2 linked regions of the Aromatoleum petrolei genome follow. The protein of the gene in region 1 interacts with the protein of each later gene in a pairwise test. Links are inferred from orthologs where the notes say so. Each region holds a gene or a part of one and is shown on either strand. Other genes may lie near its edges.

The links.
Region 2: the proteins of ribD (region 1) and accC interact in binary tests that used the Escherichia coli proteins (3 or more experiments, as listed by UniProt). The link is inferred for Aromatoleum petrolei from one-to-one orthologs.

The regions. Positions count from the first base shown.
Region 1 is NZ_CP059560.1:3,782,510-3,793,833, forward strand. The notes cover bases 2,898-5,886. They hold ribD (bifunctional diaminohydroxyphosphoribosylaminopyrimidine deaminase/5-amino-6-(5-phosphoribosylamino)uracil reductase RibD), read right to left. Parts: upstream 4,945-5,886; coding sequence 3,850-4,944; downstream 2,898-3,849. Other genes in these bases: ToN1_RS17205 (hypothetical protein), read left to right, coding at 2,898-3,014; ToN1_RS17210 (HesA/MoeB/ThiF family protein), read left to right, coding at 3,079-3,837; nrdR (transcriptional regulator NrdR), read right to left, coding at 4,925-5,440; glyA (serine hydroxymethyltransferase), read right to left, coding at 5,539-5,886. In the rest of the region: ToN1_RS17195 (murein hydrolase activator EnvC family protein), read left to right, coding at 1-1,089; ToN1_RS17200 (S41 family peptidase), read left to right, coding at 1,134-2,531; more of ToN1_RS17205, read left to right, coding at 2,562-2,897; more of glyA, read right to left, coding at 5,887-6,789; ToN1_RS17230 (histidine phosphatase family protein), read right to left, coding at 6,903-7,574; ToN1_RS17235 (TRAP transporter large permease), read right to left, coding at 7,541-9,229; ToN1_RS17240 (TRAP transporter small permease subunit), read right to left, coding at 9,226-9,834; ToN1_RS17245 (TRAP transporter substrate-binding protein), read right to left, coding at 9,967-11,049; ToN1_RS17250 (TRAP transporter substrate-binding protein), read right to left, coding at 11,254-11,324. UniProt on the Escherichia coli protein: Converts 2,5-diamino-6-(ribosylamino)-4(3h)-pyrimidinone 5'-phosphate into 5-amino-6-(ribosylamino)-2,4(1h,3h)-pyrimidinedione 5'-phosphate.
Region 2 is NZ_CP059560.1:1,833,840-1,845,049, reverse strand. The notes cover bases 7,618-10,492. They hold accC (acetyl-CoA carboxylase biotin carboxylase subunit), read right to left. Parts: upstream 9,799-10,492; coding sequence 8,437-9,798; downstream 7,618-8,436. Other genes in these bases: aroQ (type II 3-dehydroquinate dehydratase), read right to left, coding at 10,312-10,492; accB (acetyl-CoA carboxylase biotin carboxyl carrier protein), read right to left, coding at 9,809-10,258; prmA (50S ribosomal protein L11 methyltransferase), read right to left, coding at 7,618-8,417. Outside these bases: ToN1_RS08480 (polysaccharide biosynthesis protein), read left to right, coding at 1-1,387; ToN1_RS08475 (symmetrical bis(5'-nucleosyl)-tetraphosphatase), read left to right, coding at 1,539-2,336; ToN1_RS08470 (lysophospholipid acyltransferase family protein), read right to left, coding at 2,380-3,120; ToN1_RS08465 (GNAT family N-acetyltransferase), read right to left, coding at 3,216-3,974; ToN1_RS08460 (HIT family protein), read left to right, coding at 4,093-4,503; ToN1_RS08455 (carbohydrate kinase family protein), read left to right, coding at 4,558-5,493; ToN1_RS08450 (outer membrane lipoprotein), read left to right, coding at 5,487-5,963; ToN1_RS08445 (diacylglycerol kinase), read right to left, coding at 5,980-6,372; ToN1_RS08440 (zinc-ribbon and DUF3426 domain-containing protein), read right to left, coding at 6,391-7,509; more of prmA, read right to left, coding at 7,509-7,617; more of aroQ, read right to left, coding at 10,493-10,803; ToN1_RS08415 (TlpA family protein disulfide reductase), read right to left, coding at 10,861-11,210. UniProt on the Escherichia coli protein: This protein is a component of the acetyl coenzyme A carboxylase complex; first, biotin carboxylase catalyzes the carboxylation of the carrier protein and then the transcarboxylase transfers the carboxyl group to form malonyl-CoA.

The sequences.
Region 1 (11,324 bases):
GTCTCGCGACAGTCCGAACTCGCTGACTGGTTGCGCCGGCATTACGTGCATGGCGCGGCCGGCGGTGTCGCCCCCTTCCTGTCGACGCGCGACCCGAACCAGCTCGCGCGCGATGCCTACTATCTTGAACACCTCGGCAAGGCGCGCCTCGAACTGATCGAGACTCTGCGCAATGACCTGAGGGAAAAGAACCGGCTGGGCGAGGCAATCGTCGCGCGACGGGACCGGCTGGTCGCGCTCGAGGCCGAGCAGCAGGCGCGGCGCAAGGAACTCGAGGCCGTGCAGGCGCGCCGGAAGGAAGCCGTGGTCGGCCTTGCCGAGCAGTTGCGCACCCAGCGCAAGGAGGAACGGACGCTGCGCCAGGATCAGGAGCGCCTCGGGCGACTGGTCGCAGTGCTGGCCCGGCGTGCAGCCGAGCGCGAAGCGGCGCGCGCTGCCGCGGCGGCGAAGGCTGCCCGCGAGCAGGCAGCGCGTGAGCTCGCTGCGCGCGAAAGGGCCGCCCGGGAGCAGGCCGCGAGGAACGACTCCGCCCGCGACGGGGCTGCACCGTCTGCCGGCCCCGCCCTTGCCGGCAATGGAGCTGCTCGGGACGCCTCCCTGGAACAGCGGCAGACGCGGCCGCCGCCGGCGCGCTCCGAGCCCGTTGTCGGCGAGATCCGCCAGTCGGCCGGGCCGACCCCCACCGGCGTGAGCTTTGCGCAATTGCGCGGCAAGATGAGATTTCCCGTGCGCGGAGAACTCGTGGGGCGCTTCGGTGCTCCAAGGGCGGAAGGCGGAACGACGTGGCGCGGGGTGTTCATCCGTGCGGCGGGGGGCTCGCAGGTGCGCGCGGTGGCGGCTGGGGAGGTGGTCTTTTCGGATTGGCTGCGAGGGTATGGCAACCTCATCATCGTCGACCACGGCGGCGACTACCTGACCATCTACGGCAACAACGATGCGCTGCTCAAGGAACTGGGCGACAACATCGCCGGCGGCGACGCAATTGCGAGCGTGGGCGCCAGCGGAGGCGGCAGCGAATCAGGTTTATACTTTGAAATCCGCCATCGGGGGCAGCCGCTCGACCCCCTGAAGTGGGTGCAGGTCAATTAGATATTCCGGCGTGGGCCGGGCGATGTTTCCTCGATGGAGTGCTCATGCGCAACAAGCTTCAAAAAGCGGGACTGGTGATGACCGGCGTGGTGGCCGGCGTGCTGATCAGCCTCAATTTTTCCGCCAGTGCCGACAAGGCCACGCAGGCACCGCTGCCGGTGGAGGAGTTGCGCGCATTTGCCGACGTCTTCAATGCCATCAAGCAGGGCTACGTCGAGCCGGTCGAGGACAAGAAGCTCATCAATCACGCCATCAGCGGCATGCTGAGCGGGCTCGACCCCCATTCCGCCTATCTCGACGCCGAAGCCTACAAGGAACTGCAGGTCGGCACGCACGGCGAGTTCGGCGGCCTGGGCATCGAGGTCGGCATGGAAGATGGCTTCGTCAAGGTCATCTCGCCGATCGAGGACACGCCGGCCTATCGTGCCGGAGTGAAGGCGGGCGACCTCATCGTCAAGCTCGATGACACGCCGGTCAAGGGCATGAACCTGAACGATGCGGTCAAGCGTATGCGCGGCAAGCCCAAGACCGACATCACGCTGACGATCGCACGCAAGGGCGAGCCGAAACCCCTCGTGCTGAAGATCACCCGCGAGGTGATCAAGGTGCAGAGCGTCAAGTCCAAGGTCGTCGAGCCGGGCTACGGTTACCTGCGCGTCGCGCAGTTCCAGGAGAACACTGCGCAGTCCGTGGTCGAGCATCTCGGCAAGCTGTCGAAGGGCACGGAGCTGAAGGGCTTGGTCCTCGACCTGCGTAACGACCCGGGCGGCCTGCTGCACGGCGCGGTTGGCGTCGCGGCGGCCTTCCTGCCGAGCAATACGCTGGTGGTGTCCACCGACGGGCGTACCGAGGACGCGAAGCGCGAATATCGCGCGAGCCCCGAGGACTACCTGCGCGGCACGCGCGAGGATTTCCTCAAGTCCTTGCCCCAGGGCGCGCGCACGCTGCCGATGGTGGTGCTCGTGAATGCCGGTTCTGCGTCGGCGTCGGAGATCGTCGCCGGTGCGCTGCAGGATCACAAGCGCGCGGTGGTGATGGGCACCCAGACCTTCGGCAAGGGGTCCGTGCAGACCATCCTGCCGCTCAATGCCAGCACCGCGATCAAGCTGACCACCGCGCGCTATTACACGCCGAGCGGCCGTTCGATCCAGGCCAAGGGCATCGAGCCGGACATCGTCGTGGAGGAAAGCGCCAACGGGTCCTCGCGCCGTTTGCGCGAGGCCGACCTCGACGGGCACCTCGGCAACGACAAGGATCCGGATGCCGAACGCAAGCTCAAGGAGGCGCAGCAGCCGGCTGGCGAGGGCGGCAAGGCGCCGGGCGGAGACGACGAGGCGGCGTCGCCGCACCGTTTCGAATTCGCCGGCAAGGACGACTATCAGCTCGGGCAGGCGGTGAATCTTCTCAAAGGCCTGCAGATCGTCCAGAATAAAAAACAATGACCCGATAAGGGCGATTGAACGGGGGCAGGGATGCGCAGAGAAACCGCCTACAAACTGGCCGGCCGCCATCATGAGCATCCCGTGGCCGCGGCAGGGCTGTTCAAGGAGCGGGAAATCCGCTTCTCCGAGTACCCTCCCCGCCAGGCGGAGCAGGCGCTGCGCTCGCTGCGCCTGCTCAAGGGGCTGCATGCCGCGCCCCACGGGGACCGCGTGCATTCGATCGTCGTTTCCTATTCGGTGCTCGAGTTCTCGCTCGAGGCGCTGGAGGACGCGCTGAGCGATGCAGGATTCCACCTCGACAATTCCCTGTATGTGAAACTGACGCGCGCCGTCGTGTATTTCTGCGAGGAAACGCAGCGGCACAATGTCGAGTCTCCCGAGCGGCTGATCAAGAAGTCGAACGAGGTCTACGTGAAGGTGTACGAACACCACCTCCACGGCGACCACGACGACACGCCGCCGGAATTCCGCGAATACAAGTAAGCCCGATCACTCAGGGCGTTGATGTGCCGGCGTTGGGTCCGGCACCGTGTGGAAATTTGTGCCGATGAATGACGATCAGCTTCTCCGCTACAGCCGCCACATCCTGCTGCCGGAAATCGGTGTCGAGGGCCAGGAGGCGATCCTCGCCGCGCGCGTGCTCGTGGTGGGGGCGGGCGGGCTCGGCTCGCCGGCTGCGATGTATCTGGCCGCCGCGGGTGTCGGTACGCTGGTCCTGTGCGACGGCGACACCGTGGATCTCACCAACCTGCAGCGCCAGATCCTGCACAGCGCGGAGGGTGTCGGACGCCTGAAAGTCGAATCGGGGCGCGACACGCTGCTGCGCCTGAATCCGTTTGCCCGCGTCGAAACGGTGGCGGCGCGCCTGGAGGGGGATGCCCTCGATGCGCAGGTGGCGGCCGCCGACGTGGTGCTCGACTGCTCCGACAATTTCGCTACGCGTCATGCGATCAACCGCGCATGCGTGCGGCATCGCAAGCCGCTGGTGTCGGGTGCGGCGATCCGTTTCGACGGTCAGGTCTCGGTCTTCGATCTGCGCCAGGGCGAGAGCCCGTGCTACCACTGCCTGTTCCCCGAGGGGCAGGAGGTGGAGGAGATCCGCTGTGCGGTGATGGGGGTGTTCGCACCGCTGACCGGCATCATCGGCGCGACCCAGGCGGCAGAGGCGCTGAAACTGCTGGTCGGCTGCGGTACGACGCTGGATGGCCGACTGCTGCTGCTCGACGGCCTCGGCATGGAATGGCGCAGCGTGACGCTCGGACGGGATCCCGGCTGCGCCGTGTGCGCCGGCCGCGGCGACGCCTGAACGCCGCCTCGGTCAGTCCGCGCGCGGGCGGGCGATGATCCGCAGATCGTTGCCGATGCTGCGTACGTCGCGAAGATCGAGCCGCACCGCCTCGTCCAGGGCGGTAAGTTCGGGGAGGTTGAACAGCCCCTGTGCCGCGTCGCCGACAAGCATGGGCGCCATGTAAAGCAGCATCTCGTCGACGCAGCCTTCGCGCAGCAAGGATCCGTTGAGCTTGAAACCCGCTTCGGCGTGGACTTCGTTGCAGCCGCGACGCCCGAGTTCCTGCATCAGGGCCGGCAGATCCACCTTCCCGGTGGCGTCCGGCAGCACGACGACCTCGACGCCGCGCTCGGCGAGCGCGGCGACCTTCTCTTCGTCCGCGAAGGCGGCCGCGACGAGGCACTGTCCGCCCTGCAGGATCCTGGCCGAGAGCGGCACCTCCAGCCGCGCGTCGACGAGCACGCGCTGCGGTTGGCGTTCGCAGGGTACCGCGCGCACGTTGAGCTGCGGGTCGTCCCCGCGCACCGTGCCGATACCCGTGAGTACCGCGCACGCGCGCGCGCGCCAGCGATGGCCGTCGCGCCGGGCTGCCTCGCCGGTGATCCATTGGCTGGTGCCGTTGTTGAGCGCAGTCTTGCCGTCCAGGGTGCTCGCGGCCTTGAGGCGCAACCAGGGGCGTCCGCGCGTCATGCGCGAAATGAAACCGATGTTCAGTTCATGCGCCTGGTCGGCCATCAGGCCACTGCTCGCCGCGATGCCGGCTTCGTGCAGCATTGCGATGCCGCGGCCGGCGACGAGGGGGTTGGGATCCTCCATCGCCGCGACGACGCGCACGATCCCGGCGCGAATCAGCGCTTCGGCGCAGGGTGGCGTGCGGCCGTGGTGGGCGCAGGGTTCGAGGGTCACATAGGCGGTCGCGCCGCGTGCCGCGACGCCGGCGAGTTTGAGGGCCTCGATCTCGGCATGCGCCTCGCCGGCGCGCCGGTGCCAGCCCTCGCCGACGATCTCGCCGTCGCGCATCAGCACGCAGCCGACCCGCGGGTTCGGCGTCGTGGTCTCCAGGCCGCGCGCAGCGAGTTGCAGCGCACGGGCCATCGCGCGGTGGTCAGTTGCCGAAAAGGTCATTCTCGGTACCGGCGGGGTCGGGGCTTTCCTTGCGCGCGCGCTTCGGCCGCGTCTGCACCTCTCGAATCACTTCGGAGAATTCGTCGACGTCGGCGAAATTCCGATACACCGACGCGAAGCGGATGTAGGCGACCTTGTCGAGCTTCTTGAGCTCCTTCATCACGAGTTCGCCGATCTTCTCGCTCGGGACTTCCGTTTCGCCCATGGACAGGAGCTTTGCCTCGATGCGGTCGACCGAGGCTTCCAGGGCTTCCAGGGTTACGGGGCGCTTGCGCAGCGCGAGCTTCAGGCTGCTCGTGAGCTTGTCGTGGTCGAATTCGGTGCGCATGCCATTGCGCTTGATGATGTGCGGCATCTTGAGGTCGATGCGCTCGTAGGTCGTGAAGCGCTTGTCGCAATGGGCGCAGCGGCGCCGGCGACGGACGACCTCGCCGTCCTCGTTCTCGCGCGTGTCGGTAACCTGGGTGTTGGGGTCGCCGCAGAACGGACACTTCATGGTGTGTGTCGGCCTTTCTCAACTCGCACAAGAAAACGGGGTGCGCCGTGCAAGGACGGCACACCCCGCTTGTTCACGCAGGACTGGTCGTCTGCGGATTACTTTCCATATACCGGGTGCTTGGCGCACAGCTCGGCGACCTTGTCCCGCACGCGCGTGAGGACGGCTTCATCCTCGGGGGCGTCGAGTACGTCGGCGATCAGGTGTGCGATCTGTTCGGCTTCGATCTCGGTGAAGCCGCGCGTGGTCATGGCCGGCGACCCGATGCGGATGCCGGAAGTGACGAAGGGCTTCTCGGGATCCTTGGGGATCGCGTTCTTGTTCACGGTGATGTGCGCGGCGCCCAGTGCGGCCTCGGCAGCCTTGCCGGTGATGTTCTTCGCGCGCAGGTCGACGAGGAACACGTGGCTTTCGGTGCGGCCGGAGACGATGCGCAGGCCGCGCTCCTCGCCGAGGACGCGCGCCATCACGCGGGCGTTGGCGATGACCTGTTCCTGGTAGTTGCGGAACTGCGGCGTCAGCGCTTCCTTGAAGGCAACGGCCTTGCCGGCGATGACGTGCATCAGCGGGCCGCCCTGCAGGCCGGGGAAGATCGCGGAGTTGATGGCCTTCTCGTGCTCGGCCTTCATCAGGATGATGCCGCCGCGCGGGCCGCGCAGCGTCTTGTGCGTGGTGGAGGTGACGACGTCGGCGTGCGGTACCGGGTTCGGGTAGTAGCCCGCGGCGATGAGGCCGGCGTAGTGCGCCATGTCCACCCAGAAGATCGCGCCGATTTCCTTGGCGACCTTGGCGAAGCGCTCGAAGTCGATGCGCAGCGAGTAGGCGGAGGCGCCGGCGACGATGATGCGCGGCTTGTGCTCGCGGGCGAGGCGCTCCATCTGGTCGTAGTCGATCTCTTCCTTCTCGTTCAGGCCGTAGGCGACGACGTTGAACCACTTGCCCGACATGTTCAGCGGCATGCCGTGGGTGAGGTGGCCGCCTTCGGCGAGGCTCATGCCCATGATGGTGTCGCCAGGCTTGGCGAAAGCCATCAGCACGGCCTGGTTGGCCTGCGAGCCGGAGTTCGCTTGCACGTTCGCGGCGTCAGCGCCGAAGAGCTTCTTGAGGCGGTCGATTGCGACCTGCTCGACGACGTCCACGTGCTCGCAACCACCGTAGTAGCGCTTGCCCGGATAGCCTTCGGCGTACTTGTTGGTCAGCTGGGAACCCTGCGCTTCCATCACTGCGTTGGAAACGTAGTTTTCCGAGGCGATGAGTTCAATGTGGTCTTCCTGACGACGGTTTTCGGCCTGGATGGCAGTCCACAGTTCCGGGTCGACCTTGGCGAGGGTGTCTTGCGCAGAGAACATGAAACGGTCTCGAAGGGGTGATTAAAGGCGGATATTAGCACGCGCGGAGGGTGCGCATGAATCGCATCCCCCGGCAGCGCGGCGCGCCGGCGGGGGTGCGGGGATGCCCGGCTTCAGGCATTGGGCAACTCGTCGCGAGCGCTCTCGAGATGGCGTTTGTCGGCCCAGCTCACCAGATGCCAGCGCGTGCCGTCGTATTCGATCCAGTTGAGCGCGGCGTTCGGGATGGCGAAGTCGCGCGGAGCTTCGAGCGCCTTGCCGGCGGCGAGCCGATGGACGATGTCGAGCACGCCGCCGTGGGTGACGACGAGGATCTGCTCGCCTTGATGGCTCGCGGCGAAGTCGGTGAGCAGTCTCTCGATGCGGCCCGCGAATTCGGCCAGGCTTTCGCCGCCGCCCGGAAAGGTGAAGTGCGGGTCGCGCTGCTTGAAGCGGAGATAATCTTCGGGAAAGCGGGCCGCGGCCTCGGCGTAGGTGAGCCCCTGGAAGGCGCCGTAGTTGCGCTCGCGCAGGCGGTCGTGGAACTCGACCGCGGCTGCGCGATCGCGGGTGATGGCGGCGGCCGTCTGCCGCGCGCGTTGCAGGTCGCTGCAGTAGACGGCGGCGAAATGCACGGTGGCGAGGCCGGCCGCGGTGGCCGCCGCCTGGGCTTCGCCGGTGCGGTTGAGGGGCACGTCGAGGTGCCCCTGCAGCCGCATTTCCGCATTCCAGGCGGTTTCGCCGTGCCGCACCAGGCACAGGCGAGTGGACTTCACTTCCACGCGCCTCCGCCGCTCTCGCCCCATCCGCCGTCGCCGCCAGTCGGTTGCTGGATCTGGATGGTGTCGAGGTCGACCTTGGTCTTCTCGTCCAGTCCACCCGTCACGAGTCCGGGGAAGGCGATGATCAGGCCGACCATGACGATCTGGATGATCACGAAGGCCACCGAGCCGCGGTAGATGTCGCCGGTCTTGAATCCCTCGATGCGCTTGTTGGTGACGCGGTCGAGGTAGGCATTCGCGGGCGCAACGCTGCGCAGATAGAACAGCGCGAAGCCGAACGGCGGGGTCAGGAAGGAGGTCTGCAGGTTCATCGCGATGATGATACCGAACCAGATCAGGTCGATGCCCATCTTGTCGGCGACCGGCCCGAGCAGCGGCAGCAGGATGAAGGCAATCTCGAAGAAGTCGATGAAGCAGCCGAGGAAGAAGATCACCGTGTTCACGAACAGCAGGAAGCCGATCTGGCCGCCGGGCAGCTTGTCGAACAGGTGCTCGACCCAGATCTGGCCGTCTACCGCGGTGAACACGAAGCTGAAGATCGTCGAGCCCACGAGGATGAAGAGCACGAAGATCGACAGCCGCGAGGTCGATTCGAGGGCCTGCACCAAGGTCTTGAAGTCGAGGCGTTTGCGCGATGCGGCCATGATCATTGCGCCGACCGCGCCCATCGCGCCGCCTTCCGTGGGCGTCGCGACGCCGAGGAAGATCGTGCCGAGGACGAGGAAGATCAGGATCAGCGGCGGGATCAGGACGAAGGTGACGCGCTCGGCGATGCGCGAGAGTAGACCGAGCTTGAGACCCTTGTTTATGAGGGCGAGCACGAGCGCGAAGATCGTGCCGAAGGTCAGCGCGACGACGATCACTTCGTCGAGTGCCGGAGCGATGACGTCGGTGCCCTTCATCCAGGTCAGCACGGCGCCGTAGTTCTTGCCGAGGATGACGGATGCGGCGGTGACGACGAGCGCGAGGATGCCGAGCGAGCGCAGCCCGGCGCTGCCGTCGGGCTCGCGGTAGGCGAGCGCCTCGGGCGGCAGGGCGGGAACCATCTTGGGCTTGAAGATCGCAAGCCCGATGATGAACAGTGCGTACAGGCCGACCAGCGCGAGCGCGGGGATCATTGCGCCCTTGTACATGTCGCCGACGCTGCGGCCGAGCTGGTCGGCCATGACGATCAGTACCAGCGACGGCGGGAGCGCCTGGGCGAGCGTGCCGGAGGCGGTGATGACGCCGGCAGCGATCGGGCGGCTGTAGCCGTAGCGCAGCATGATGGGCAGCGAGATCAGGCCCATCGAGATCACCGAGGCGGCAACGACGCCGGTGGTGGCTGCGAGCAGCGCGCCGACGAAGATGACCGCGAGGGCGAGGCCACCACGCACCGGTCCGAAGACCTGGCCCACGGTTTCGAGCAGATCTTCGGCCATGCCGCTTCGTTCGAGCACCAGTCCCATCAGTGTGAAGAAGGGTATCGCCAGCAGCGTGTCGTTCTGCATGATGCCGAACACGCGCAGAGGCAGGGCCTGGAACAGCGTGGACGGGATGATGCCCAGTTCCAGGCCGACGAAGCCAAAGAACAGGCCGCAGGCCGATAGGGAGAAGGCGACGGGAAAGCCGGACAGCAGGAAGAAGATGATGACCCCGAACATGATCGGGGCGATGTTGGCGGTGACGAATTCGATCATTTTTGGGACTCGCCGGCTGCGTTGTTCGGGGTGGTGTCGCCGACGGCGGCGTGGATGTGTTCCTCGACGTCGTTATGGGTATCGCGGGCGAGGCAGTCGGGGCCATTGCCGGTGAGGAAGGCAATGCGCTTGATGAATTCGGAGATCGCCTGCAGGCCGAGGAGGCCGAAACCGGCAGGAACCAGCGCATAGACCGGCCAGCGGATGAGGCCGCCCGCGTTGGAGGACATTTCGCCGGACACCCAGGCGCCGTGCACGACCGGCCACGAGAAGGTGATCATGAAGTAGCACAGCGGCAGCAGGAACACGATGATGCCGATGACGTCGATGATGTTGCGCAAACGCGGGCTGAGCTTATTCGCGATGACGTCGATGCGCACGTGGGCGTTCTGCAGGAAGGCATAGCCGGCGCCGAGCATGAACACGGCGGCGAACAGGTACCACTGGATCTCCAGGAAGGCGTTCGAGCCGACGTTGAATGCCTTGCGCGCCACCGCGTTCAACGCGCTGATCACCGCTGTGGCGAAGATGAACCAGATGATGGTCCGGCCGATCAGACGGCTGACGGCATCGATGGTTTGTGACAGCTTGAGGAGAGTTCCCATGGAGGTTGTGCCTGAGACGTGGGGAAACACAAGTGCAGCGCCCGAGAGGCCCTGCCCGTCGCCGTGCTGCATCGCAGCGGGCGGCGGCGGAATTGGAAACGGCCCGCCGAAGCGGGCCGTCCGGGGCGTTGCTTAGAGCTTCTGTGCTGCCATGTACTGGTCGTAGCTGCCTTCGGCAATGCCCTGCCACTGGTAGGCATCGGCGAGGAAGCGCGAGTAGTCGGCGTAGACCTTCTTCCACGCCGGGTTCTTGCTGTTCAGCTCGGCATAGACTTCACGCGAGGCCTTGAAGGCTGCGTCCATGACGTCCTTGGGCAGGCGCTGCAGCTTGGCGCCTTCCGCGATGAGCTGCTTGAGCGCGGTCGGGTTGTGGGCGTCGTAGCGCGCCAGCACCTCGATGTGGGCGTCGGCGGCGGCTTGGCGCACGATGGACTGGTATTCCTTCGACAGGCCGTTGAACGCCTTGGCATTGACGAGCAGCGAGAACTGCGTGCTGCCTTCCCACCATGCCGGGTAGTAGTAGTTCTTCGCGACCTTGTGCAGGCCGAGGCGCAGGTCGTCGTAGGGGCCGATCCATTCGGCGGCATCCACGGTGCCCTTTTCCAGCGCCTGGTAGATTTCGCCGGCGGGGATGTTCTGCGGCACGGCGCCCAGCTTCGAGATCACGCGACCGGCGAAGCCGCCGATGCGGATCTTGAGGCCGTTGATGTCGGCGACCGACTTGATCTCCTTGCGGTACCAGCCGCCCATCTGCGCGCCGGAGTTGCCCATCATGAAATTCACGATGTTGAACTGGGCATAGAATTCGCGCAGCAGCTTCATGCCGTTGCCTTCGTTCATCCACCCGGCCATCTGGCGTGCGTTCATGCCGAAGGGGATGGCGCAGTCGAGCGCGAAGGTCTCGTCCTTGCCGAAGAAGTAGTAGGGCGCGGTGTGCGCACACTCGATGGTGTCCTGCTGCAGCGCGTCGACGACGCCGAAGGCGGGGACGAGTTCGCCTGCCGCATGCACGCTGACGGTGAATTTGCCGCCCGTCGCTTCGGTGACGTTCTTGGCGAAGGTTTCGGCGCCGCCGAAGAGGGTCTCGAGCGATTTGGGGAAGCTCGACGCCAGACGCCAGCGGATGGCCTGTTGTGCGCCGACGATCGCCGGAGCCGTACCTGCAGCAATGATTCCGGCAAGACCGGCGTTCTTCAGGAATTTGCGACGTTCCACAAGAAGTCTCCTCTCAGAGGTGTTGCTGGTTGTAATGGCGCGGAGAGTACCCCGTTCGGACTAGGTCGAAAAAGCCGCGGAAAACCCTAATGACGGGCGCTGCTGCGCTCTGGGGGAGTGTCGCAGCGTGCCTGCGCGCCTTCACGGCGAGCGAAACGGGGGGCGGCGCCGCTGCTGCGGTTCGGCCCCCGTGCAGCGGGCGGATCAGAGCTTCTGTGCCGCCATGTACTGGTCGTAGCTGCTTTCGGCGATCGCCGTCCACTGGTACTGCTCCT
Region 2 (11,210 bases), 2.0 Mb from region 1 along the record:
GGTCGCGCTGGTTGATGACGACCGTTCCAAGTGGGGACTGGAGCTTTGTGGTCATTCCGTGGCTGGGTCGGTCGACGAACTTCCTGATGTTCTCGCCGATCACCGGGCGAAGCATGTGATTCTCGCAATGCCCTCGGCAGCCAGCGATGTCCTGCGCCGTGCGACGGATCTTGCCGTCCGTGCTGGTGCCCACGTCTTTACCGTTCCGGGCCTCGAGGATCTGATGAGTGGGCGGGTTGCGATCAACGCCATGCGGCCGGTTGCGATCGAGGATCTGCTTGGGCGCGCACCCGTGCGTATCGATGCTGCGCACGTCCAGGCGATGCTCACCGGCAAGACGGTACTGGTGACGGGAGCAGGGGGCTCGATCGGGAGTGAATTGTGCCGACAGTTGGCGCGTTTTGCTCCGGCGCGGTTGGTGTTGTTCGAAGCGAGTGAGTTTGCCCTATACACGATCGAGCAGTGGTTCACGCTGCATCGGCCGGAGGTCGAGATCGTTTGCTTGGCGGGTGACGTTAAGGATACGGCGCGGCTTGATGAGCTATTTGCAGCCTGGCGCCCACATGCAGTCTTCCACGCGGCGGCCTACAAGCACGTACCGCTAATGGAAGTTCGCAATGCTTGGCAGGCAGTGCGCAATAACGTACTTGGAACCCTGCGGGTGGCTGAGCATGCGCAGCGTTATGGCGCTGAACGTTTTGTGCTGATCTCGACCGACAAGGCGGTGAACCCGACGAATGTGATGGGGGCGACGAAGCGCCTTGCCGAGATGGCATGCGAGGCGCTGCATTCGCGGGGCGGAGTAACTCAGATCGAGATGGTGCGCTTCGGCAATGTGCTCGGCAGTACCGGGAGCGTGATTCCCAAGTTCCAGGAGCAGATCGCACGCGGTGGTCCGGTGACGGTGACGCACCCCGACATCAACCGCTACTTCATGTCTATCCCCGAGGCGGCCCAACTCGTGCTGCAAGCCGCGGCGATGGGGCAGGGGGGGGAGGTGTTCGTACTCGACATGGGCGAGCCGGTAAAAATCGTCGATCTCGCGCGCAACATGATCCGGTTGTCGGGTTACTCGGAAAACGACATCCGGATAGAGTTCTCGGGCCTTAGGCCTGGCGAGAAGTTGTATGAGGAATTACTCGCGGATTCTGAAGTGACACGCGAAACGCCACATCCGAAGTTGCGCATCGCGCGGTCGAGGTCGGTTGCGGCGAGCTTCCTGGCCGAGCTCAATGCGTGGCTCGCACAGCCCGGACCGGTGACCGATGACGACGTGCGCCGGGGGTTGTTGCGGTGGGTTCCGGAGTACGTCCCGATGGGAGGGCGTCCTTCCTTGCGCATCGTAGAGAGCGAGAGCAAATTGGCGCGCGCCGGCGACCGGGCGTAATTGCGGGCGCGACTTCGGCCGCGAACAGAGCCCCGTCACTTGACCGCATGCCGATTCGCGGCCGAAGCCGCCCCTACAAGATAGAATGCCAGGATCTCATTTGGGTTGTGGCGCCGCCGTTCCGTGATACCGGTGAAGCGCCAAGTATGCGATGGCGATTTACGCGGTAGGTGACATTCAGGGGTGTTACTCGGTGCTTCAGCGCCTGCTGGAGCGGATTGCATTCGACCCTGCTGTCGATCGCCTGTGGGTGGTCGGCGATATGGTGAACCGTGGACCGGAGTCGGTGCAGACGCTGCGCTTCCTGCGCGAACTGGGCGACGCTGCCACGGTCGTGCTGGGCAATCACGATCTTTACCTGCTGATGGTCGGTGCGGGCCACAAGCGGCTCGATGACGACGACACCTTGTTCCAGGTGCTGGAGGCACCCGATCGCGACGAACTGCTGGCGTGGGTGGCGAGCCGCCCCTTGGCGCATGTCGAGGGCGAGTTCGCAATGGTGCATGCGGGCATGCTCCCCGGCTGGACGATTTCGCGGGCGCTGCAGCTCGCGGTCGAAGTGGGCGAGGTGCTGGCGGGGCCGGCGGCGAACGATCTGCTGCTGCACCTGGGTGGCAACGAGCCAGAAACCTGGTCGGACGAATTCGTGGGCTGGGATCGCTATCGGGTGATCGTGAATGCGCTGACACGGATGCGTTTCTGTACGGCCGACGGTCGTATGGCGCTGCAGGCGAAGGGGCCGCCGATGAAGGCTCCCATCGGGACGATGCCGTGGTTTCAGGTTCCGGGACGGCGGAGCACTACTCATACCATCGTTTGCGGACACTGGTCGGCTTTGGGGTTTTACCGCACGCCCGGTCTCATCGCTCTCGATTCGGGCTGCGTGTGGGGCGGAAAACTCACCGCCGTGCGGCTCGAGGATGGTGCGGTGTTTCAGGTGCAGGCTTAGCCTGCGAGCAATCGCAGCAGCTCATTGTTGTGGCGCGGGGGCGTCAGGTGATCGTGGCTGGCTGCTCGAGCCCCGAGCCTTCGTCAGCCCCCGCTTGTTCGGGCTTACCCTCAGCGATGCCGGTGGCCCCCATGATCGCCTCGCGCGCGGCGTTCGCGAGTTCGCGACGGTGGACGCCCTGGCTGTCGAGCGACGCTCCCACGTGCAGTCCGGCGACGAGTCCTTGCGTGGCGATGATGTTCGCGATGCACTGTCCCAGAGTGAGATCGCCGTCGTAGGCGGCAGCGCGGGACGGAGAGCCGTCCGGGTGGTGATACGAGATCGCCATCGGCTGGATAGCGTGGCCCGATTCGATCGCCGGCTGCAGCAGGGCAGCGTGGAAGTGCAGGACATGGCTGCCGTCGGTGGTCGTGCCTTCGGGAAACAGTGCGACGTTGCGTCCTGCGTCGAGCAGGGCGCCGATCTCGGCGTTGACGATCTTTGCGTGGCCGCGGCTGCCGCGTCGCAGGAACACGGTCTCGTTCTTCGCGGCGAGCCAGCCTATGAGCGGCCAGGCGCGTACCTCGGCTTTGGAGACGAAGGCGGACGGCGCGATTGCGTTGATGACGAAGATGTCGAGCCACGAGATGTGGTTGGCGACGAGCATGCAGCTAGGCTGCACCGCTACACCCCTCGTTCGCAGTTCGATGCCGAGGATGGCAAGCAGGTGTTGCGACCAGCGCCCGCGCAGCTGGCGGTGTGTGGACTTCTCGGTCAGCGGATAGACCGTCAGGACCGTCAGCAAACCTTGGGCGATGTGCAGGGCGAGCCGCAGGTAGCGCCAGGACCGGACGATGCGTCCGGTCGTCGGTCGGGCGGCAGGGGGCGGGGCAGTGGGATTCAGTCTTTGCGTCCCATGAAGTGTTTGGCGTAACGGCCGTCCACCTTGGTCATCGGCATCAGGATGGGTAGGTCGGCGGTGTTGAAGTCGGGGTCCCATGCAGGTTCGCCGCAGATCCACGCGCCGGCGCGCAGGTATCCCTTGATCAGCGGCGGCGCTTCGCCCGGCAGGTCCGAGCGCAGGTGTTCGAGCGGCAGCGGACAGCGCGGGAACACGCGGTATTCGAGCGGCGAGGCGTGTTCTTCCTTGAGCCGATTGTACAGGCTCGCAGCGATGTGTCCGCCGTCGGCCATGCTGATGGAGGCGCAGCCGATCAGGTAGTCGTAGCCATTCTCCTGCATGTAGCGGGCGAGGCCGCCCCACAGGAGGGCGATGACGGCGCCGCTGCGATAGTCGGCGTCGATGCAGGAGCGGCCGATCTCCACGATGCGGCTGCGCAGGTGGTGCAGGCGGGTGAGATCGAATTCGTTTTCCGAGTAGTAGCCGCCGACCTTGCGCGCGGCGGCAGGCGAGAGGATGCGATAGGTGCCGACGATGCGCCCCGCGGACTCGTCGCGCACGATCAGGTGCTCGCAGTAGGGGTCGTAGATGTCGCGATCGACGCCCGGGGTGCGGCTCGGCAGGCGGGCGCCCATTTCGTCGGCGAAGACACGGTAGCGCAGTTTCTGGGCTTCGAGGATTTCGGTTTCGCAGCCGGCGAGCCCGACGTGCAGGTTGCGGGTGCGGCGTTCCGCGGTATGCGCCTGTTTCTGAAGCATGGCTTTCATCCTTGTTCTGGCGTGTGGCATGCATTGTTGAAATGCTGCGTTGCGGCGCCATGACGAGGACGTTACGATGGGGTGACGAAATCGGATTCCGTCCGTTTGGGGAGATTCAATGGAAAACTGTGTGTTCTGCCGTATCGTGAAAAGTGAACTGCCTGCTTCGAAGGTGTTCGAGGACGAGTCGACGCTGGTGTTCATGGATTTGCAGTCGGTGAATCCCGGGCACATGCTGGTGGCCGTGAAGCCGCATCGCGCGAATATCTACGAACTCGACGACGAGCTGGCCGGCGCAGCTTTCCGTACCGCGGCCCGCATGGCGCGTGCGGTGAAGTCGGTGTTCGGCTGCGAGGGCGTGACCTTGCTGCAGGCGAACGAGAAGGCCGGGGCCCAGACGGTGTTCCACTTCCACATCCACGTTGTGCCGCGCTGGGAGGGTGACGGGATGGGGCTGGCGTGGCCGGCGAAGAATCCCGCGCGCGAGGCCCTGGAGGAGGCGGCGGCAAAGCTCCGGGCGGCGCTGTAGGGGCGATGGCTCCGCACCCTATAATGGCGGAATTTTTCCGACCCGGGTTCCCGAATGTCCATCCTCGTCTGCGGCTCCATGGCTTACGACACGATCATGGTTTTTCATGATCGCTTCAAGCGCCACATCCTTCCTGAACAGATCCACATCCTGAATGTGTCCTTTCTCGTGCCCGACATGCGGCGCGAGTTCGGCGGATGCGCCGGCAACATCGCCTACAACCTGAAACTGCTGGGGGCCGATCCGCTGATCATGGCGACGGTGGGGGATGACGCCGAGCCGTATCGCCAGCGCCTGCAGCGCCTCGGGCTGCGCCAGGATCACGTGAGGCAGGTGCCGGAGAGCTTCACCGCGCAGGCCTTCATCACCACCGATCTCGACGACAACCAGATCACGGCTTTCCACCCCGGCGCGATGAACCACTCGCATCTCAACCGGGTGCAGGACGCGAACGGGGTGAGGCTCGGCATCGTGTCGCCGGACGGTCGCGACGGCATGCTCAACCATGTCGCGCAGTTCGCCGATGCGGGCGTTCCTTTCGTGTTCGATCCGGGCCAGGGCATGCCGCTCTTTTCGGGCGAGGAGTTGCTCCAGTGCTTGAACCAGGCCACCTATTGCACGGTCAATGATTACGAAGCGCGTCTGCTGTGCGAGCGTACCGGGCGTTCCCTGGAGCAGTTGGCGGAAAGTGTCGAGGCGCTGGTCGTGACGCTGGGGCCCGAGGGCTCGCGCATCTATGCGGAAGGACGGTGCGTCGAGATTCCCTGCGTGCCACCCGACGAAGTGGTTGACCCGACCGGTTGTGGCGATGCCTATCGGGCTGGTCTGCTGTACGGAATTGCAGAAGGTTACGATTGGACGCGGACTGGCCGCTTGGCGTCGTTGATGGGATCGATCAAGATCGCCAGTCGCGGGGGGCAGAATCATGCGCCGGATCGCGTGGCGATCGGCGCGCGTTATGCAAAGGCGTTTGGAGAGGCAATATGGTGAGGAGTACGAGGCAGCGTGCCGCTGTGGCGGTATTGGCGGTGACGGTGTTGGGGTTCGGACTGGGCGGTTGTGCGTCCGGACTGGGTGGTGAGACTTACTCGCGCGGCGAGGCGCGTCGGGCGATGACGGTGCAGTACGGCGTTGTCGAATCGGTTCGCTACGTGAAGCTCGAGGGAACCAAGACGCCGATCGGCGCGCTCGGCGGGGCGGCGGTCGGCGGCATCGCGGGCAGCGGCATCGGGGAAGGACGTGGTGCCGCGATCGCGACGGTGATCGGCGCGGTCGCCGGCGGCCTTGCGGGCTCCGCGATCGAGGAAGGCGCGACGCGCTCCCAGGGCGTCGAGGTCACCGTCCGGCTGGAGAACAATCAGCTCATGGCGGTCGTTCAGGACGACAAGGGCGAGGATTTCCGTGCCGGCGACTCGGTGCGCGTGGTGCGCGACGGCTCGACGACGCGCGTGACGCGCTGAGCGCCCCCGCAGGGGATCAGCCGAGCAGGACCAGTCCCCACACGCAGGCCAGATTGACGAGCGCGAGAAGGACGGCGGCGCTGCCGATGTCCTTCGCCCGCTTGGCGAGCAGGTGGTGTTCGAGGGAAACCCGGTCCACCGTCGCTTCGATCGCCGAGTTGATCAACTCCACGATCATCAGGAACAGGACGCTGCCAATGAGCAAGGCCTTGCCCGCACCGCTGACGGGCATGAACAGGGCGAGCGGGATGAGGACTGCGGCGAGGATGCATTCCTGACGGAAAGCGTCTTCGTGCTTGAAGGCCGCACGCAGTCCGTCGAGCGAGTAGCGCAGGGCGTTGAACAGTCGGGTGAGCCCGGTCTTGCCCTTGAACGGGCTTTCGTGATGCTCGCGGTGCGGCTGGGTCATGGAGGCGTCGCGTGAGGGTCAGGGGTAGAAGGCGTAGATCCGGTATCCGGTCGCGCCCAGTCCATCCGCGGCAAAGGGCAGCGTGACGGCAATGTCGCGTCCGGCGGCGAATCCCTGTGCGAGATCGGCGCCCGGGAACCATTCCTGCGGTGCAAGTGTGCGCCTTACGAGAGGACGGTCGCGCGCGTCGGTCAGCGTGAGTTCGAGGTGCGGCCAGGCCAGCGGATGGGGCGCGCGGTTGCGGATCGTCGCGTTCAGTACGAAGCGGGCGGCCTTGCCGGGCTCGGACTGCAGGTCGGAGGATTCGACGCTGATCAGGCCGGCAATGCGCGGCAGTTCAACGGTGCAGCCCAGGGCGTGGCACGCCTTCACCAGCGCGGGGCGCACGGACGGCCATTCTCGCGCGATATCGGCGCGGAATAGATACAGAAACTGTGCCGCGAGCATGCCGATCAGCAGCCCGATGGCAAGGCCCGTGAGGCCGCGGCGGGCAGGGGGCGTCGGCGGTGCGTAGTCGGCAAGCTCGTCCGCGGAATCCGTCCGTGTGTCGGTGGGCGCGGGCGGGGGGGGCTCTTCGGTGGCGAGATCTTCTTCAGGGCACAGGGGTGTCGGGATGCCCGGTTCGATCCGGTCCGGTGACGTGGAACTGCGCATCCCGTTGTCGGGAGCCGCTTCCCCCGCAGGTTCCGCTTCCTCCCCAAGCTCGGTATCGCGCCAGAACGGGCCCTGGGTGTGCAGGTCGGGCGCGCGGGCGGCTTCGTCGATCGGGCCCTCGGGTTCGGGCTCCGGCCTTTCAGGTTCGGTCGGAGCGGGCGTGTGTTCCTCGGGCTCCTGTCGCCGCTCGTTTGAGTCGCGCAGGGTCGCACGCTGCGGGACGAGCGCGTCGGGCAATTCGAAGTCGAGCTGGTCCGAGAGCGTGTCTGCCGCCTTGTCTTCCAGTACGAAGAAGCGATCGGAGCGGTCCGGTGCGGGTTCGGGCGACCTGGACGACGCAGGAGGGACGGTCTCCTCGATCAGGTTGTCCAGTGCGTCGAACGGCACCAGGCAGCTGCCGCAGCGCACCTGCCCGTGGTGTGCGCGCAACTGCTCGCTCCGCACCCGGAATACCGTGTGGCAGGCCGGGCAGCGGGCGAGCATCAGTCCTTGCCGGCCCCGGTGGCGGGCCGGGAGCCTTCCAGTCGCGCCCAGCCCTCGTGAGTTGCGCCGACGCGCAGTGCGATGAAGGGGGCGTAAGCGGCGATGACCTGATCGGTCTGGGTGTCGAGCACGCCTGACAGCGCGATGCGACCGCCGGGCGCCACGCGCGCAGACAGCAGCGGGGCGAGCACACACAGCGGGTTCGTCAGGATGTTGGCGACGACGACGTCGAACTGCGCGTCGAGCGTGTCGCGCGAATGTTGCAGGCGCATCGTCACAGCATTGCGCTCGGCATTGTCGCGCGCGGCTTCGAGGGCCTTGTCGTCGATGTCGATGCCCAGCACGTCGGCGGCACCCAGCTTCGCCGCAGCGATGCCGAGGATGCCCGAGCCGCAGCCGTAATCGAGCACGCTGGCGCCGGGCGCGACCGCATCGCACAGCCATTCGAGGCACAGGCGCGTGGTCGGGTGCGAACCGGTGCCGAAGGCCATGCCGGGGTCGAGCTCGATGTTTATCGCGTCCGGATTGGGCGCGGTATGCCAGGAAGGTACAATCCACATCTGGTCGGTGATGCGGATCGGGTCGAACTGGCTTTGCGTGAGCTGCACCCAGTTCTGTTCCGCGACTTCTTCCAGGGTGAAGGGCGGTACCGCGTCGAAACCTGCGTCGGCGGCCGCCTGTGCCAGGGCGACCGTGAGGTCGGCGTCGGCGCTGAACAGCGCGATCACGCGGCTATGGTCCCACAGGCCCACCGGGTGATGGCCCGGCTCGCCGAACTGCGGTTTTTCCGCCTCGGTGCCGGCGTCGGCGTCCTCGATGCTGATGGACAGCGCGCCGGCCTCCATCAGCGCCTCGGACAGAGCATCGGCCTTGTTCGCCTCGGCCTGCAGGGTCACGGAAATCCACATGCGCAGCGGCTCCGGCTAGTCAGCTCTTCTTGACTTCGTTGCGATCGGCCAGCTTGTGCTCCAGGTAGTGGATGCTGGTGCCGCCTTCGATGAAGCGCGCGTCGAGCATCAGTTCCTGGTGCAGCGGCACGTTCGTCTTGATGCCTTCGACGGCCATTTCCGACAGCGCGATGCGCATGCGGCGGATCGCCTGCTCGCGCGTGTCGCCGTAGGCGATCAGCTTGCCGATCATCGAGTCGTAGTGCGGCGGGATCGTGTAGCCGTTGTAGACGTGCGAGTCGACGCGGATGCCCGGGCCACCCGGTGTGTGCCAGTTGGTGATCTTGCCGGGGCAGGGGGTGAACTTGAACGGATCCTCGGCGTTGATCCGGCACTCGATCGAATGGCCGCGGAAGTGGATGTCCTTCTGGCCGAACCACAGCTTCTCGTTGGCCGCGATGCGGATCTGGGCCTGCACGATGTCGATGCCGGTGATCAGCTCGGTGACCGGGTGTTCGACCTGCACGCGCGTGTTCATCTCGATGAAGTAGAACTCGCCGTTTTCAAACAGGAACTCGAAGGTGCCGGCGCCGCGGTAGCCGATCTTGCGGCAGGCCTCGGCGCAGCGCTCGCCGACCTTGGCGATGGCCTTGCGGTCGATGCCGGGGGCGGGGGCTTCCTCGATGACCTTCTGGTGGCGGCGCTGCATCGAGCAGTCGCGCTCGCCCAGATACACGGCATTGCCGTGTTCGTCGGCGAGCACCTGAATCTCGACATGGCGCGGATTTTCGAGGAACTTCTCCATGTAAACGACGGGATTGCCGAACGCAGCCTGCGCCTCGGCACGGGTCGTTGCGACCGCGTTCAGCAGGGCCGCCTCGGTGTGCACCACGCGCATGCCGCGCCCGCCGCCGCCGCCGGCCGCCTTGATGATTACGGGGTAGCCGACGGCGCGCGCGATCTTGACGATTTCCTTCGATTCTTCCGGCAGTGCGCCGTCGGAGCCGGGCACGCAGGGTACACCGGCCGCTTTCATTGCATCCTTGGCGCTGACTTTGTCGCCCATCAGGCGGATCGTTTCCGCGCGCGGGCCGATGAAGGCAAAGCCGGATTGCTCCACGCGTTCGGCGAAGTCGGCATTCTCCGAGAGGAAGCCGTAGCCTGGGTGGATCGCCTCGGCGTCGGTGACTTCAGCCGCCGAGATGATGGCCGGGACGTTGAGATAGCTCTGTGCCGACGCGGCGGGGCCGATGCACACCGATTCGTCGGCGAGCTTCACGTACTTGGCTTCGGTGTCCGCGACCGAGTGAACGGCGACGGTGCGGATGCCGAGTTCGCGGCAGGCGCGAAGAACGCGAAGGGCAATCTCCCCCCGGTTTGCGATCAGGATTTTTTCGAACATGGCGTGCCGATCAGGCAATGACGAACAGCGGCTGGCCGTACTCGACCGGCTGGCCGTTCTCGACCAGGATCGCCTTGACCGTGCCGGTGAACTCCGACTCGATCTCGTTCATGAGCTTCATCGCCTCGATGATGCACAGCCGGTCGCCCGTGGCGACACTCTGGCCGATGTCGACCAGCGGTTTTGCGCCCGGTGCCGTTGCGCGGTAGAAGGTGCCGACCATCGGCGACTTGACGATGTTGCCCTCGGGCAGGGCATCGGCGACAGGCGCGACGACCACGTTGGTCGCAGGGGCGGCAGCGGGGGCCGCCATCGGTGCTGCGGCCAGATAGGCAGGTGCCGTGGGCGCGGCGATGTGCTTGGCGATGCGTACTTTTTCTTCGCCCTCGGTGACCTCCAGTTCGGAAATGCCCGATTCCTGGACGAGGTCGATCAGTTTCTTCAGCTTGCGCAGATCCATGCTGTTCTCCGGACTATGCGGCGCCCTGCGGGGCCGCCAGAGGGGTTTTGTGTTTAACTTTTCCGCAGTTGCGTGAGGGCGAATTCGAGTGCGGCCATGTAGCCGTATGCGCCCAGTCCGCAGATCACGCCGATGGCGCGATCGGAAAAATAGGAGTGATGCCGGAAGGGTTCCCGCGCGTGGATGTTCGACAGGTGCACTTCCACGTAGGGAATCGCCACCGCGGCCAGCGCATCGCGCAGGGCGACGCTGGTGTGCGTGTAGCCGGCCGGGTTGATGATGATGTAGTCCACCGCTTCCGCCGCCGCTGCCTGGATGCGGTCGATGAGCTGGCCTTCGTGATTGCTCTGGAAGGACTCGACGACGACCCCGGCGGCGCGGGCGCGCGCATCCATCGCGGAATGGATGTCGGCCAGCGTGGTGCGGCCGTAGACATCAGGTTCGCGAGTGCCGAGGAGGTTCAGGTTTGGGCCGTGCAGAACCAGAACGCGGGTCTGCGGAGGCGGCGGGGCCTCGGTGGCTTTGCTGCGTTTTGAGCGCGTCATGACGGCAAGTTTGCCGCAGATCGCTGCACTTTGTCCAGTGAAAGCGCATCGCGCGGCTCACCGCGAAGCGAGGAGTGCGCGAATTTTGCCCTCAAGTTCCGCTGCGTTCAAGGTGCCGAGCTTCACGAGATCCAGTTCTCCCTGCCGGTCGAAGATTGCGGTGAATGGAAGCGCCTGGGACGTGTTTCCGAGCGTGCTCGTGATGGTCAGCGTCTGCAGCGGGGCGATCAGGAGGGGGTAGGGGACCTTGTGCTCCTCGGCGAATCGGCGCACGTTGTCGGGCTGGTCGATGCCGATGCCGACGAATTGCACCGGCGCGTCGGCGAAGCGCCGGCTGACGGCAGCGAAGTCCGGGATCTCGCGCAGGCAGGGCGGGCACCATGTCGCCCAGAAATTGACCACCAGCA